DNA from 2 places in the Streptomyces sp. NPDC059875 genome. Region 2 is predicted to be linked to the other one. Evidence: riboswitches for the same ligand, from Rfam matches in the RefSeq annotation. Region 2 holds a riboswitch; the other holds the start of a gene.

Region 1 (7,449 bases), on a different contig from region 2:
GGACGACTTCCGGGACTGGGCCGGAATGATGATCCGGCACGGTGGAGGCCCGCGCGGCGGGGTGGCGCGCTCGGTCAAGAAGATGCGCGGCTATCTCGCGGAGCTGATCCACCGCAAGCGGCTCGACCCCGGCGACGACCTGATCTCGGGGCTGATCAAGGCCTCCGACCACGGCGAGCACCTCACCGAGAACGAGGCCGCCGCGATGGCCTTCATCCTCCTCTTCGCCGGCTTCGAGACCACGGTCAACCTCGTGGGCAACGGGGTGTACGCCCTGCTGCGCAACCCCGATCAGCGCGAGCGGCTCCAGGCCTCGCTCGCGGCGGGGGACCGGGGTCTCCTGGAGACCGGGGTCGAGGAGCTGCTGCGCTACGACGGGCCGGTGGAGCTGGCGACCTGGCGGTACGCCATGGAGCCGCTGACCATCGGCGGACAGGAGATCCCGGCGGGCGACCCGGTCCTGGTCGTGCTGGCCGCCGCCGACCGTGACCCGGCGCGCTTCGACGAACCGGACACGCTCGATCTGTCCCGGCGGGACAACCAGCACCTGGGGTACGGGCACGGCATCCACTACTGCATCGGCGCCCCGCTCGCCCGGCTGGAGGGCCAGATCGCGCTCGCGACGCTGCTGACTCGCCTGCCGGACCTGCGACTTGCCGCCGATCCGGCCGATCTGCGGTGGCGCGGCGGGCTCATCATGCGTGGATTGCGCACGCTTCCGGTGGAGTTCGCCCCAGTTGTCAGCTGACGGTCCGTCAAGACTGTGACTTTTACGTGATCTCCGCTGCATCGACTTGTAACAGACGTTCGAATGCCGCTACGTTCACCGTCACCTCAGCAGTCACGCGAAAGGCAGCTCCGCATGCGCTCCGGGAACGGTCGACACCGCAGACCCCGCCAGGCCCCCGCCATCGTCGTCGCCGCAGGCGTGACGGGATCGGCCCTCGCGCTGCCGCTGCTCGCCGCGGGCTCCGCCTCCGCCGCCGACGCCCCCACCTGGGACCGGGTCGCCGAGTGCGAGTCGGGCGGCCTGTGGAGCGCCCACTTCGGCAACGGGCTCTACGGTGGCCTCCAGTTCACCCAGGAGACCTGGGAGACGTACGGCGGTCTGTCGTACGCGAGCAGTGCCGACCTCGCCAGCCGCGCGCAGCAGATCGCGGTGGCCGAAAAGGCGCTCGCCGCGGGGTCCACGCAGTGGGCCACCTGTGCCCCGATCGCGGGGCTGGCGAACGACGGCGCCGCGCCCGGTGTCGACCCGGGCCCTGCGGTCACGCCGGCGGAGCCCACGGGTCCCGTCGCGGAGTCGAACCGGACCGCCGGCCTCCCGCTCACCCCCGAAGCCGCCACGCCCGACGCCGCCACCCCTGAGTCGCCCGTCACCCCCGGGGCCACCCCGCCTTCGACCCCGACCCCGGGCACCACCCCCGAGACGCTCGTCACGCCCTCCGCGCCGGTGACGACGCCGGGCACCGGCAAGCACCGGGGCGACGCAGCTCCGGAGGAGACGCTCAATCCGGACAAGAATGGCGAAAAGGGTCGACACGCCTCGCCGACTGACGCACCGACACAGGACGCCACCCCTGGTACGGATGTGACGAATCCGGACAGTGCGGATGTAACGGATGTCGAGGGCGCCGAGGATGCCGAGAGCGGCAAGGGTGCCGAGGCCGGCAAGGACGTTACGGACACCAAGGGCACTTCGGGCGAATACACCGTCAAGCCGGGCGACAACCTCACCGACATTGCTCGGGAGAACGAACTCCCGGGCGGCTGGGGCGCCCTCTACGACGCCAACCGCTCGACGGTGGGCGCCGACCCGGACCTCATCCTCCCTGGCCAGAGCCTCGATCTGACGATCGGTCTCCCCGTGAAGTAGGGGTAGTTCGGGGTCGTATGTCCGGTTCTGTGCAAGTGAGACATGGGTCTCTTTGTCTCAACTGGCGTGTCGCGTCCGCAAACTTTGCTTCCGTCACCTCTCACCTGCGTAAACACCCTTCGTCCCGAAGCGAGTAGGGCCGATTTTTCCCCAATGGACGTCTTTGAACTTCGGAGAGGTCTGTGTCTACGGTCGTCACCGCTCGCCACCGCGGGCCCCGTCGACCGAAACGCCGAATCCTGCCGTCGGCCGATGGGAACAGTCGTCGCGTCGAGCGCCGAAGGCAGGAGCGGGGGACCCAAGGTAAGTGCCGCCCCCGGCCGTTGAGACAGACGGCCGACGGAGCGGCTTGGGGTGAAGCCGCGCGCTAGGTCGCGCGGCCGGGCAACTCACATGGCCCGAACCCGACAGCTCACCTCGCAGGCGTCGGTGAGGAGAAGTCCCATGCTGTTTTCCGCCAAGGGCAAACACCGTCGTCCCTCCAAGGCCACCCGCGCCGTCGCCCTCGCCGGTGTCGCCGGTGTCGCCGTCGCCGCCCCGCTGATGACCGCCGGGTCCGCCTCGGCCGCCACCGCCTCCGAGTGGGACGCCGTCGCCCAGTGCGAGTCCGGCGGCAACTGGTCCATCAACACCGGCAACGGCTACTACGGCGGCCTGCAGTTCTCCGCCTCCACCTGGGCCGCCTACGGTGGCACCGCGTACGCCGCCACCGCCGACCAGGCCTCGAAGTCGCAGCAGATCGCCGTCGCCGAGAAGGTCCTGGCCGGCCAGGGCAAGGGCGCCTGGCCGAGCTGTGGCGTGGGCCTCTCCAGCGCCGCCTACACCGGTGGTGCCGCCGAGAGCGCGCCGGCCCAGCCGGCCGCCCCGAAGCAGCAGGAGCGTCAGGCCGAGCAGCCGACGACCCGCAGCGAGCAGCGGACCGCGCCGAAGGCCGACGCGAAGAAGACCGTCACCACCCCGACCGGCAAGAAGGTCAAGAAGGGTGACGGCGAGTACAAGGTCGTCGCCGGTGACACCCTGAGCAAGATCGCCGCCGCCCACGACGTCAAGGGCGGCTGGGAGAAGCTCTTCGAGCTCAACAAGGACGTCGTCGAGGACGCCGACCTGATCTACCCGGGCCAGCAGCTTCACCTGAAGTGAGCCCGGCGGTTCGCGTGAGTCCGGCGGCTCACGCGGCCCCTCCGACCCTCCCGCGGTGACCACCCCGGTCCGACGTGCTCTTCCCCCGTGCGCGTCGGGCCGGGGTTTCCGCGTTACCGAAGGGTAGCTTCGGGGTCGTTCGTCCCCTGATGCATGCCCTTGGGTCCTTTTTCGTCCCAGGGGGCGGGCGCCCGGCTGGCTGGAGCCCCAGAGCCGGTTAGGCTCTTGTCGCAAGGCCAAAGCGACCCTGCACAGCTTGCGTCACATCTAGCGTCACATCCCAGAAGGAGATGCTCGTGCCGTCCATCGACGTCGTCGTAGCCCGGGAAATCCTGGACTCCCGAGGCAACCCCACGGTCGAGGTCGAGGTCGGCCTCGACGACGGCAGCACCGGCCGTGCTGCCGTTCCGTCCGGTGCCTCCACCGGTGCGTTCGAGGCCATTGAGCTCCGTGACGGAGACAAGAACCGCTACCAGGGCAAGGGCGTCGAGAAGGCCGTCCTCGCCGTGATCGAGCAGATCGGCCCGGAGCTCGTCGGCTACGACGCCACCGAGCAGCGCCTCATCGACCAGGCCATGTTCGACCTGGACGCCACCGACAACAAGGCCTCGCTCGGCGCCAACGCCATCCTCGGCGTCTCCCTCGCCGTCGCGCACGCCGCCTCCGAGGCCTCCGACCTCCCGCTCTTCCGCTACCTGGGCGGCCCGAACGCGCACCTGCTGCCCGTTCCGATGATGAACATCCTGAACGGCGGCTCGCACGCCGACTCCAACGTGGACATCCAGGAGTTCATGATCGCCCCGATCGGCGCGGAGTCCTTCTCCGAGGCCCTGCGCTGGGGCACCGAGGTCTACCACACCCTCAAGTCCGTCCTGAAGACCAAGGGCCTGTCCACCGGCCTCGGCGACGAGGGCGGCTTCGCCCCGAACCTGGACTCCAACCGCGAGGCGCTCGACCTCATCCTCGAGGCCATCAAGCAGGCCGGTTACGTCCCGGGCAAGGACATCGCGCTGGCGCTCGACGTCGCCGCGTCCGAGTTCTACAAGGACGGCTCGTACGAGTTCGAGGGCAAGTCCCGCTCGGCCGCCGAGATGACCGAGTACTACGAGGAGCTCGTCTCCGCGTACCCGCTGGTCTCCATCGAGGACCCGCTGTTCGAGGACGACTGGGCCGGCTGGAAGGTCCTCACGGACAAGCTGGGCACCAAGGTCCAGATCGTCGGCGACGACCTGTTCGTCACCAACCCGGAGCGCCTGGCCCGCGGCATCGAGGAGGGCGCCGCCAACGCCCTGCTCGTCAAGGTCAACCAGATCGGTTCGCTGACCGAGACCCTGGACGCCGTCGAGCTGGCCCAGCGCAACGGCTTCAAGTGCATGATGTCCCACCGCTCCGGCGAGACCGAGGACGTCACGATCGCCGACCTGGCCGTCGCCACCAACTGCGGTCAGATCAAGACCGGCGCCCCGGCCCGCTCCGAGCGCGTCGCCAAGTACAACCAGCTCCTGCGCATCGAGGAGATCCTCGACGACGCCGCGGTCTACGCCGGCCGCAGCGCCTTCCCGCGCTTCAAGGGCTGACACCGCCCAGGGGCCGACAGCCCCGTCGTACATACGTCCCCGCACCCGGTCCCGTACCGTGTGCGGGGACGCACGTATGCAGGGAGGCGGGAACACATGGCCGCGAAGGACCGGGACCGGTTCTCGACCGCGACCCGGATCAGGCTGCTCGGCGAGCAGACCGCCGCCCGTGTCTACCGCTCCCAGACCCGCCGTCAGGCCCGCCGCTCGCGGCTCACCGGCCGTGCGGCCTTCCTCGCCCTGGTCGTCTGCTCGCTGGTGGTGGCGCTCGCCTACCCGATGCGGCAGTACGTCTCCCAGCGCGGCGAGATCGCCGAGCAGGAGCGCCAGGCCGCCGAGGCCGCGGCCCGGGTCGAGGAGCTGCGGGACGAGAAGGCCCGCCTCCAGGACCCGGCCTACGTCCGCCGCCTCGCCCGCGAGCACCTGCACTACGTGCAGCCCGGCGAGACCGCCTTCACCGTGAACGACCCCGAGGCCGAGCGCGCCCGGCGCGAGGAGCAGGGCGCGGCCGAACGCCCCTGGTACTCCAACCTCTGGGACGGCGTCGACCACGCGGACGCGCGCCGCTAGCGCGGCGACGCGAGATGATGGCCCCGACCACCGAACGCCGATCGACGAGAAGACGAAGACGCCGCATGGAAACGCCCCCTCCGCAGACCGCACGCACCGAGCCCACCGACGCGGACGTCGCCGCCTTCGAGGCGCAGCTCGGCCGCCCGCCCCGGGGTCTGCGCGCCATCGCGCACCGCTGCCCGTGCGGCAACCCGGATGTCGTCGAGACCGCGCCGCGGCTCCCGGACGGCACCCCGTTCCCCACCACGTACTACCTGACCTGCCCCCGCGCGGCCTCCGCGATCGGCACGCTCGAGGCCAACGGGGTCATGAAGGAGATGCAGGCCCGGCTCGGCACCGACCCGGAGCTGGCCGCCGCCTACCGGGCCGCGCACGAGGACTACATCGCCCGCCGCGACGCCATCGAGGTCCTGGAGGGCTTCCCGAGCGCCGGCGGCATGCCGGACCGGGTCAAGTGCCTGCACGTCCTCGTCGGTCACTCGCTCGCCGCGGGACCCGGCGTGAACCCGCTGGGCGACGAGGCGATCGCGATGCTGCCCGAGTGGTGGGCCAAGGGCCCCTGCGTCGACCCGTGCGCCGACAAGGAAGAGGGGGGCACGGAATGACCCGGGTCGCGGGCATCGACTGCGGTACGAACTCCATCCGCCTCCTGGTCGCCGACGTCCACCCCGACACCGGTGAGCTGATCGAGCTGGACCGGCGGATGACGATCGTCCGGCTGGGGCAGGGCGTCGACAAGACCGGCCGGCTCGCGCCCGAGGCGCTGGAGCGGACCTTCGCGGCCTGCCGTGCGTACGCGGCCGTCATCAAGGAACTGGGCGCCGAGAAGCTGCGCTTCGTGGCCACCTCCGCCTCCCGCGACGCCGAGAACCGCGAGGAGTTCGTGAGCGGCGTCCTGGACATCCTGGGCGTCGAGCCCGAGGTGATCACCGGCGACCAGGAGGCCGAGTTCTCCTTCACCGGCGCCACGGGCGAGCTGCACGGCACCGAGAAGTACCTCGTCGTGGACATCGGCGGCGGCTCGACCGAGTTCGTCGTCGGCAACAAGCACGTCGAGGCCGCCCGGTCCGTCGACATCGGCTGCGTACGGCTCACCGAGCGGCACGTCCGCAGCGACCCGCCGGCCGCCGCCGAGATCGCCGCGATCCGCGCCGACATCCGGGCCGCGCTCGACCTGGCACAGCAGACCGTCCCGATCGGCGAGGCCGAGACCCTGGTCGGGCTCGCCGGCTCCGTGACGACGGTCGCCGCGATCGCGCTGGGGCTGACGGAGTACGACTCCGAGCGGATCCACCACTCCCGGATCCCGTACGAGAAGGTCGCGGAGATTGTCAGGTCGCTGGTCGCCTCCACCCACGCCGAGCGCGTCGCGATCCCCGTGATGCACCCCGGACGGGTCGACGTGATCATCGCCGGGGCGCTCGTCCTGCTGGAGATCATGGAGCGGACCGGGGCCCGGGAGGTCGTCGTCAGCGAGCACGACATCCTCGACGGAATCGCACTGTCCGTGGCATAACGGGCACCCGGCGACACGTCCGGAAACAGTCCGCCGGGAAAGTTCGTGAAGTTCTTCACAAGGAAAAGGGCCCTGATGGGGGCCGTGGAGGGCCTTTAGGGCCTCCAACGCCCCTGTCGGGGCTCTTTCGTAGGCGCCGAGCCCCGTTCGCACTCTGTTTCCATCGTGTGAACGCACCCTGTGGTTCAGCGTTAACGACGGCTCTCCAGGCCAGTTCAGTAGGGGTGAACAACGTTCACCCCACCACCCTGGTTCCTTTGCACGACCATGACCTAGGTCACGTGGGCGGCGGAGTGTAGCAGAGGTCCCCTCAGACCTTGTGAAGGGGCGCACGAGCGACCCCCCTGAGAGGGGTGGATACTCGGATGCATGAGCACCACGGAGCGTCCCAGGATCCTCGTAGTAGGCGGTGGGTACGTAGGCCTGTACGCAGCACGACGCATTCTCAAGAAGATGCGTTATGCGGAAGCGACCGTCACGGTCGTCGACCCGCGCTCGTACATGACGTACCAGCCCTTCCTCCCCGAAGCTGCCGCAGGCAGCATCTCGCCGCGCCATGTCGTCGTCCCGCTGCGACGCGTCGTGCGTGGAGCCGAGGTGCTCACCGGTCGCGTCACCACCATCGACCAGGACCGCAAGGTCGCCACGGTTGCGCCGCTCGTCGGCGAGGCCTACGACCTGCCCTTCGACTACCTGGTCATCGCGATGGGCGCGGTCTCCCGCACCTTCCCGATCCCCGGCCTTGCCGAGCAGGGCATCGGCATGAA
Region 2 (7,449 bases):
TCGCCGTTCGCGCATCCGCTCTTCACCGTGCTCACCGGCCTCGGCTTCGCCTTCGCCGCCCTCGCCTCCCCCCGCCGCCGGTTCCTGCGGCTGCGCCGGACGCTGCTGCCCCTCGCCGGTCTGCTCCTCGCCATGGTCATGCACGCGATGTGGAACGGATCCGCGACCGTCCTCGGGCCCTGGGGCTTCTTCCTGGTCTACGGCGTGCTCATGGTGCCCGCCTTCGGTCTGCTGACCTGGCTGGCGATATGGAGCAGGCAGCGCGAGCTGCGCACGATATCCGGGCAGCTCCCGGCGTACGCGGCGGCCGGCTGGCTCTCCCCCGCCGAACCGCTCGCGCTCTCCTCGATGCGGGCCCGCTCCATGGCCCGTGACTTCGCCCGCCGTACGTACGGCCCGCCGGCCGCCACCGCGGTCGGGGAGTACGAGGCGTTCGCGACGACACTCGCGTTCCTGCGCCACCGCGCCCAGCGCGGCGCGATCGGCCCGGACTTCACCGCCCGCGAGCAGGAGCTGCTCCACCACCTCTGGCAGCGCAAGGCGGTCGCCTCGCCCGCGCTGACCTACGCGGCGCGGGCGACCGGCCGGGTCTGGGCGCCGCCTCAGTACCTGGACTACGGCGGGTACAACCCGTACCGCAGCTAGCCGGCCGAGGCCTCGGTCAGGAGAGCGAGCTCCTCCGCCGTGAGCGTCAGGTCCGCGACCGCGACCAGGGCCGGGAGCTGCTCGACCGTACGGGCGGAGGCGATCGGCCCGGCCACGGTCGGCCGGGACGCCAGCCAGGCCAGGGCGACGGTGGCGACCTCGGCGCCGTGCGCCTCGGCCACCGTGTCGAGCGCCGCGAGGACCCGCCGGCCCCGCTCGGTCTCGGTGTGCCGGCCGGCACCGTGGGCGCGGACGCTCTCGACGGCCTTGCCGGGACGGTACTTGCCGGTGAGGAAGCCGGAGGCCAGCGCGTAGTACGGGACGGCGGCGAGCCCGGCCCGCTCGGCGGTGGCCTGGAGCTCCCCCTCGTACGTGTCGCGCGAGAGCAGGTTGTAGTGCGGCTGCAGGGCGACGTAGCGGGTCAGCCCCTCGGCGTCGGCGAAGTCGAGGGAGGCCTGCAGCCGCTCGGGCGAGATGTTGGAGGCGGCGACCGCCCGCACCTTGCCGTCCTTCACCAGCTGGTCGAGGGCGGTGACGATCTCCTCGACGGGGACGGACTCGTCGTCGAAGTGGGTGTAGTACAGGTCGATGTGGTCGGTGCCGAGCCGGCGCAGCGACTCCTCCACCGCGGCCTTGACGGTGGTCGGGGCCAGGCCCTTGTACCGGGGGTGGGCGCCGACCTTGGTGGCGACGACGATCTCGTCGCGGTTGCCGCGGGAGGCCAGCCACCTCCCGAGGATGGTCTCGGACTCGCCGCCCTCGTTGCCCTCGGCCCAGGCGGAGTAGCTGTCGGCGGTGTCGACGAAGTTGCCGCCCGCGGCGGCGTAGGCGTCGAGGACGGCGAAGGAACGTTCCTCGTCGGCGCTCCAGCCGAAGACGTTGCCGCCCAGTGCGAGCGGGAAGACGTGCAGGCCGGAGGTGCCCAGCGGGCGAAGAGAGGTCATGGGGACATCAACGACCCGCGGACGAGGGACTATTCCGGCAGCCCTGACGTCGGGGGGGTGCCGCCAGGACTGCCGGAGCCGGAGGGGACGCGCCACACGCCGAGACCGCAGCGAGCCTCGCGACCGGGCCCGAGACCCGAGCCTCGTGACCGGGCCCGAGCCTCGCCACCCAGCCGGAGCCGGAGCCCGAGCCCGCGCTTCGCGAGCGGCGCGCGCGCGTCAGAGCATCAGACCGACAGGCCCTTGTCGCGCAGCCAGGCCGCCGGGTCGATGCCGTCGCCGCCCGCGGTGTGCACCTCGAGGTGCAGGTGCGGGCCGGTCACGTTGCCGGTCGCGCCGACGCGGCCGATGGTCTCGCCGGTGCCCACGGACTGGCCCACGTTCACCGTCATCGAGGACAGGTGCGCGTACCAGACCTCCGAGCCGTCCTCCAGCTCCAGGACGATCCGGTAGCCGTAGGAGCCGGACCAGCCCGCCGACTTGATGGTGCCGCCGTGCACCGCCTTGACCGGGGTGCCGGTGGGCGCCGCGAAGTCGAGGCCGGTGTGGTAGCCGGAGGACCACATGGAGCCGGACTGGCCGTACGTGGAGGTCAGGGTGTACGAGGAGGTGGGCAGGGAGTAGCTCGCGGCGAGCTTGGCCAGGCGCTCCGCCTCGGCCTTGGCGGCCGCTTCCTCCTCGGCCTTCCTCTTCGCCTCGGCCGCCGCCTTCTCGGCCGCGTCGGCCTTCGCCGCCGCCTCGGCCGCGGCCTTCTCGGCCGCCTGCTTCTCCGCGGCGGCCTTCTCGGCGGCGTCGGCGGAGGCCTGCTGCTGCTCGGCCTGCTGGAGGATGCGGGCGCGCAGCGCCTCGCCGGCGTCCGCCGTCGACTCGGACGCGGAAGCGGAGCCCTCGGCCTTGTCCGTGCCGCCGTCGACCGGGACGGTGAGGGAGGCGGTGAGCGGCTGCGGGTTGTTCGTGCCGGAGCCCGAACCGTCCGCGCCGTCCTCGTCGGAGATGAGTTCGCCGACGCCCGGCAGCTCGGAGGCGTCCGGGAGGTTCAGGTCCGGGAGCGATATCGAGACCGGGGGCTTGTCCTTGGCGGTGGCCATGCCGCCCGCACCGACCGCCGCGATGACACCGACGCCGAGGACGGTGGAGGAGCGGGCGAAGGCCGAGCGCTGCTTCACGACCCGGTGGCGGCCACCGGAGCGGCTCTGCTGGCGGAGGGATTCCTCGGTGGGGTTCCACTCCCCCCACGTGGTGGCGTCGTCGTCCGAACCGGCGGCACCCGAGGCACCGAACGCATCGAAGGGGGCTTCGGGGGCAGGGGTGTTGGACGCCACGGAGGCGTACTCCTTTCCTTCCTTCTCGCCTACCGGGTTAGCTGACGGGTTCGGAGCAGGAAGGTCTCCTACGGGCGCTGTCGCACGGGTGCGAAAGTGCCCGATTCACCCCAAGTGGTGGTTCCCCGGTTCCTTTTCAGGATTCGGCGCGTGCGCACGGTGCCGTCTCTTGCGACGGCTGGGACGACCGCGCTGCGTTATCGAACGTTAATAGACAGGAGGGCCGGATTCCAAGCTGTTCCGGTTGATCATTCCCGAGATTGAGCCGGTACAGCCCGATTTGACCGCGCTTCAGCAAACGCCTTCCGAACCCCCAGAAACTGACGATGTATCAATTGTTATCGCAGCGGTACCTCTTCACTACGGAACGTCACGGCACCACCGGCATCGTCCGCCGCCGCTCCGGCTGCCCGGCCGCCGGACGGCTCACCGCGAGCAGCGCCATGTCGTCCGTCGACCCCCCGCCCGTGTACCGGCGGACGTCGTCCACGATCGCGTCGAGCAGTTCCTCCGGCCCCGGGAAGATCCGCCCGGCGAGCCGCTCGGCGGGATCGTAGAAGGCCCCCGCGGCATTGCGGGCCTCGGAGAGCCCGTCCGTGTAGAGGAGCAGCGTCGCCCCCGGCGGGTACGCGCTCTCGTCGGCCCGGTCCGGCCAGGCGGCCAGCTCGCCCATGCCCAGCGGCAGCGCCGGCTCGCTCGGCTCCAGGAGCCCCAGGCTCCCGTCCACGTACAGCAGCAGCGGCTCGGGATGACCGCGGTTCACCACCCGTACGCGACCGTCACCGCGCGGGATCTCGGCCAGGACGGCGGTGGTGAACCCCTCGAAGGCGTCCAGGCCGTCGCGGCGCGTGCCCTCCCGGGCCAGGGCCCGCTCCAGGCGCTGCGCGACGCCCTCGAGGGTCGCCTCCTGCTCGGCCGCCTCCCGGAAGGCGCCGATGACGACGGCGACGGCCTCGACCGCGTCGAGCCCCTTGCCCCGGACGTCACCGACCACCAGCCGTACCCCGTACGGCGTGTCCTGGACGGCGAACAGGTCGCCGCCGATGAACGCGTCCGCCTGCGCCGCCTCGTACCGCGCCGCCACCTGGAGCCCGCCGATCCGCTCGGCCGGCGTCGGAAGCACGGCCTTCTGGGCGGTCTCCGCGATCACCCGGGCCGAGGCGAGCCGTTTGCCGCTGCGCCGGACGACCCTGTTGATGAGCAGGGCGAGGGCGGAGACGGTGACGACGGTCAACGTCTCGGTGAGGGACGGGATATCGGCGACGGTGCCGTTGTACACGTGCAGACCGACGCTCGCCAGGATCGCGGCGATGCCGGTGACCAGCGTCGTCAGCATCGAGAAGAACGGGGCCGCGATGAGCGGCGCGGCCGAGAACATCGGGGAGGCCGTGTACGAGGCCGGGGTCGAGAGGTCGAAGGCGACACCGCCGAGGATCACGAGCGGGGGCAGGGCGCGGATGAACCGACGGGCCTGCTCGGCGCGCGGCCCCGGGCGCCCGTTGCCCTCGCCGCGCGCCGCTCGCTGCCCCTGCCCCACCTGTGCTCTCCTGCCCGGTCCGTACACGGCGACGGACGGTACCGCGCCCTCCCCAGGGTGGCGGGAGCCGCGCCGCGCGGCGACCCCCGCTCCGCCGAGTGGGGGACACACCCCCGTACGCCCCGCCGGTCAGCCGCCCGCGCCCAGCCGCCCGGACCGGCCCAGGGCCCGGACCGCGCCCGCACACCCCAGCCCGACCCCGCACAGCACCAGCCACGGCGTCGCCGACCACCTCGTGACATCGAGCAGCACGCCCGTCCCCAGGTTCCCGAGCGTGATCCCGACCCCGCAGACGGTGTTGTAGAGCCCGTAGTGCGTGGCCACCCACCGCCCGCCCGAGAGCGCGACGACCGTGTCCATCTCGTACGGGTACAGCACCGCGTTCGCGACCGCCAGGACCGCCGCGCACAGCAGCAGGCCCACGAGCCCTGGCACGGCCACCGGCAGCAGGAAGGCCCCGCCCATCAGCACGAGCCCCAGGACCAGACACCGCTCCCGGCTCAGCCGGCGCTTGCACCACGCCGTGATCCGCAGCTGTCCCGCCAGCGCCACGAGCGCGGAGACCACGAACAGCGCGGTCGTGGCCGCCGTGCCGTCCGCCGCCAGCGGCAGTGCCAGATAGACCTGGAAGGACAGGACGTACGAGCCGGTCATCGCGAGCGAGAAGAGCCAGAACGTGCGGTTGGTCAGCACCGTACGGAACTGGCCCCGCTCCTCGACGCTCTCGGGGGCCTCCTCCCGTAGCCGTACCGGAAGGTGCCGCAGCTGTACCAGCGTCAGGAGGGCGAACAGCACCGCCGCCACCACACACGTCAGCCGGAAAGACACCCCGGTCAGCGCCACCCCGACCAGTGGCCCGAGCAGGATCCCGGCCTGGTAGTACGTGTTGAACAGCGCGAACGCCTCCACGCGCCGCTCCCCCGCCTCCGCCGCGAGGTACGCCCGCACGGCCGGGTTGAACAGCGCCCCCGCCAGGCCCGTCGCCACCGATGCGGCGATCAGCACCGGCAGCGACTGGGCGAACGCGAGCGCCCCGAAGCCCGCCGTCCGCAGCGCGCACCCGGCGACGATCAGCGGCTTGAAGCCGAACCGGTCGGCGAGCGCCCCGCCGACCAGGAACATGCCCTGCTGGGAGAGGTTCCGTACGCCGAGCACCAGCCCGACCGCCCACGCCGCCATGCCCAGCCCGCCCGCGCCCCGGTCACCCGCGAGATGCGCGGCGAGATACGGCATCAGCATGTAGAAGCCGAGGTTGATGGTCAGCTGGTTGAGGAAGAGCAGCCGCGCGGCCGGTTCGAAGGTACGGCTCTGCCGCCAGATCCCGCCCTTGGCGGGGGCCTCGGCCCGGGCGTTCATCGGACCCGCTCCAGGACCCGGCGGGTCCAGCCGTCGACCTGCGCGTCGCCCTCGTACGCCGCCGGCTCCTCGCGCGGCGGGGCGTCGAGCAGTCCGTGTGCCGCACAGAACTCGTCGCTGAAGACCGTGTCGAAGTACCGCTGCGGCCCGTCCGGGAAGACGGCCGCGATCCGTGTCCCGCGCGGCCGGGTGCGGGCCAGCCACCCGGCGACCAGCGCGACCGCGCCCACGCTCCAGCCGCCCGTGGCGAACTGACGCGACGCCAGGCGCCGGGCGGCCCGGACCGCGTCCGCCGGTCCGACCCAGTGGATCTCGTCGAAGGCCGCGTGGTCGACGTTGCCGGGGTGGATGGAGGAGCCGAGCCCGCGCATCAGCCGTTCGCCGGCCGGGAGACCGAAGACGGTGGAGTGGACGCTGTCCACGCCCACCAGCTCCAGGGCGGGGCTGGACGTGGCCCGCAGCGCGCGGGAGATCCCGGCGGAGTGCCCCCCGGTCCCCACCGCGCAGACCAGGACGTCGATCCGGTCGAGCTGCGCGGAGAGCTCGGCGGCGAGTCCCCCGTACGCCTCGGGGTTGTCGGGGTTGCCGTACTGGTTCGGCCACCACGCCCCGTCGAGGCTCGTCAGAAGCTCCGCCACCCGGTCCATGCGCGCCTGCTGCCAGCCGCCCCGCGGGCTCGGCTCCGGCACGACGTGGACCCGGGCGCCGTGGGCGACGAGCATCCGCTCGACGATCGGTTCGAGACCGGGGTCGGTGACGACATGGACGGGGTGGCCGTGCAGCACTCCGGCCAGCGCGAGGCCGAGGCCGAGCGTGCCGGAGGTCGATTCGACGATGGGCGCGCCGGGCCGCAGCTCTCCGCGGCGGCGCGCCGCTTCGACCATGTAGAGGGCGGCACGGTCCTTGATGCCGCCGAAGTTGAAGCCTTCGAGTTTGGCCCAGTAGCCGTCGTCCATCCACAGCACGGGGGTGTTGCCGACGGTCTGCGCGGCGACGGACAGCAGGTCGTTCATGGGTACGTCCTTGACGTGGGTACGCGGAAGGGAGCCTGGTCGTGTCGTGCGATCCGGCTCAGTTCCGGTCCACTCCGAGGGCGATCAGCAGACGGCCCGGCTCGGGGCCGGGTCCCGCCCGGTCGCGCACACAGCGGGCGTGCGGATCCGCGGGGAAGACCTCTTCGTGGTCGACGTCGACGGCCGCGTCGGCGCCCGGCGCGGCGAACTGCGGCGCGGTCTGCGCGGGCAGATGGGCGTCGAAGGACCATGCCTCGCCCGGCCGCTCGCAGCCGTGCGGCAGCGCGGGGGCGGAGACGGTCGTCGTGTCGGCGGGCAGGGGCGGCACATGGTGTCCGTGCGACCCGTGGCAGACGCTCACCAGCAGGGCGAGGAGCGCGAGCAGGACGAGGACGGCGGGCGCCCGCCGTCGTACGTCAGTCACCGCTCCGTCACTCATGGTGCGCGTGACATTACGGTGCGGCAGCGCACGCCCGCAAAGCGCCGGGCGCGGTTTTGGCCACCGTTTACCTACGGTCGAACCGCTACATGTTCCGCTCCGCGTAGACCTCCAGCGCGTCCCGGACGAGGAGGGCGGTGCCCTCGCTGTGCTGGTCGTAGTTGGCGCCGAAGCGCGGGTCGTCGACGTACAT

The links. Region 2 has a riboswitch for cyclic di-AMP ahead of ACFV9D_RS10640 (M23 family metallopeptidase). Riboswitches for the same ligand answer to the same signal wherever they lie in the genome.
Region 1: it holds a riboswitch for cyclic di-AMP, as region 2 does, so the genes downstream of both, ACFV9D_RS07060 (transglycosylase family protein) here and ACFV9D_RS10640 (M23 family metallopeptidase) in region 2, are expected to answer to the same signal.

What each region holds. Positions count from the first base shown of each region.
Region 1 covers NZ_JBHWJZ010000004.1:256,217-263,665, forward strand. Annotated here, with positions in the region: gene ACFV9D_RS07050 (cytochrome P450) at 1-748, shown strand, start outside; gene ACFV9D_RS07055 (transglycosylase family protein) at 863-1,876, shown strand; cyclic di-AMP (ydaO/yuaA leader) riboswitch at 2,142-2,317, shown strand; gene ACFV9D_RS07060 (transglycosylase family protein) at 2,321-3,016, shown strand; gene eno (phosphopyruvate hydratase) at 3,307-4,593, shown strand; gene ACFV9D_RS07070 (septum formation initiator family protein) at 4,690-5,163, shown strand; gene ACFV9D_RS07075 (DUF501 domain-containing protein) at 5,229-5,771, shown strand; gene ACFV9D_RS07080 (exopolyphosphatase) at 5,768-6,682, shown strand; gene ACFV9D_RS07085 (NAD(P)/FAD-dependent oxidoreductase) at 7,052-7,449, shown strand, end outside.
Region 2 covers NZ_JBHWJZ010000006.1:302,770-310,218, reverse strand. Annotated here, with positions in the region: gene ACFV9D_RS10650 (PrsW family intramembrane metalloprotease) at 1-645, shown strand, start outside; gene ACFV9D_RS10645 (aldo/keto reductase) at 642-1,589, opposite strand; gene ACFV9D_RS10640 (M23 family metallopeptidase) at 1,817-2,911, opposite strand; cyclic di-AMP (ydaO/yuaA leader) riboswitch at 2,923-3,070, opposite strand; gene ACFV9D_RS10635 (PP2C family protein-serine/threonine phosphatase) at 3,282-4,448, opposite strand; gene ACFV9D_RS10630 (MFS transporter) at 4,578-5,804, opposite strand; gene ACFV9D_RS10625 (PLP-dependent cysteine synthase family protein) at 5,801-6,817, opposite strand; gene ACFV9D_RS10620 (hypothetical protein) at 6,876-7,241, opposite strand; gene ACFV9D_RS10615 (MerR family transcriptional regulator) at 7,342-7,449, opposite strand, start outside.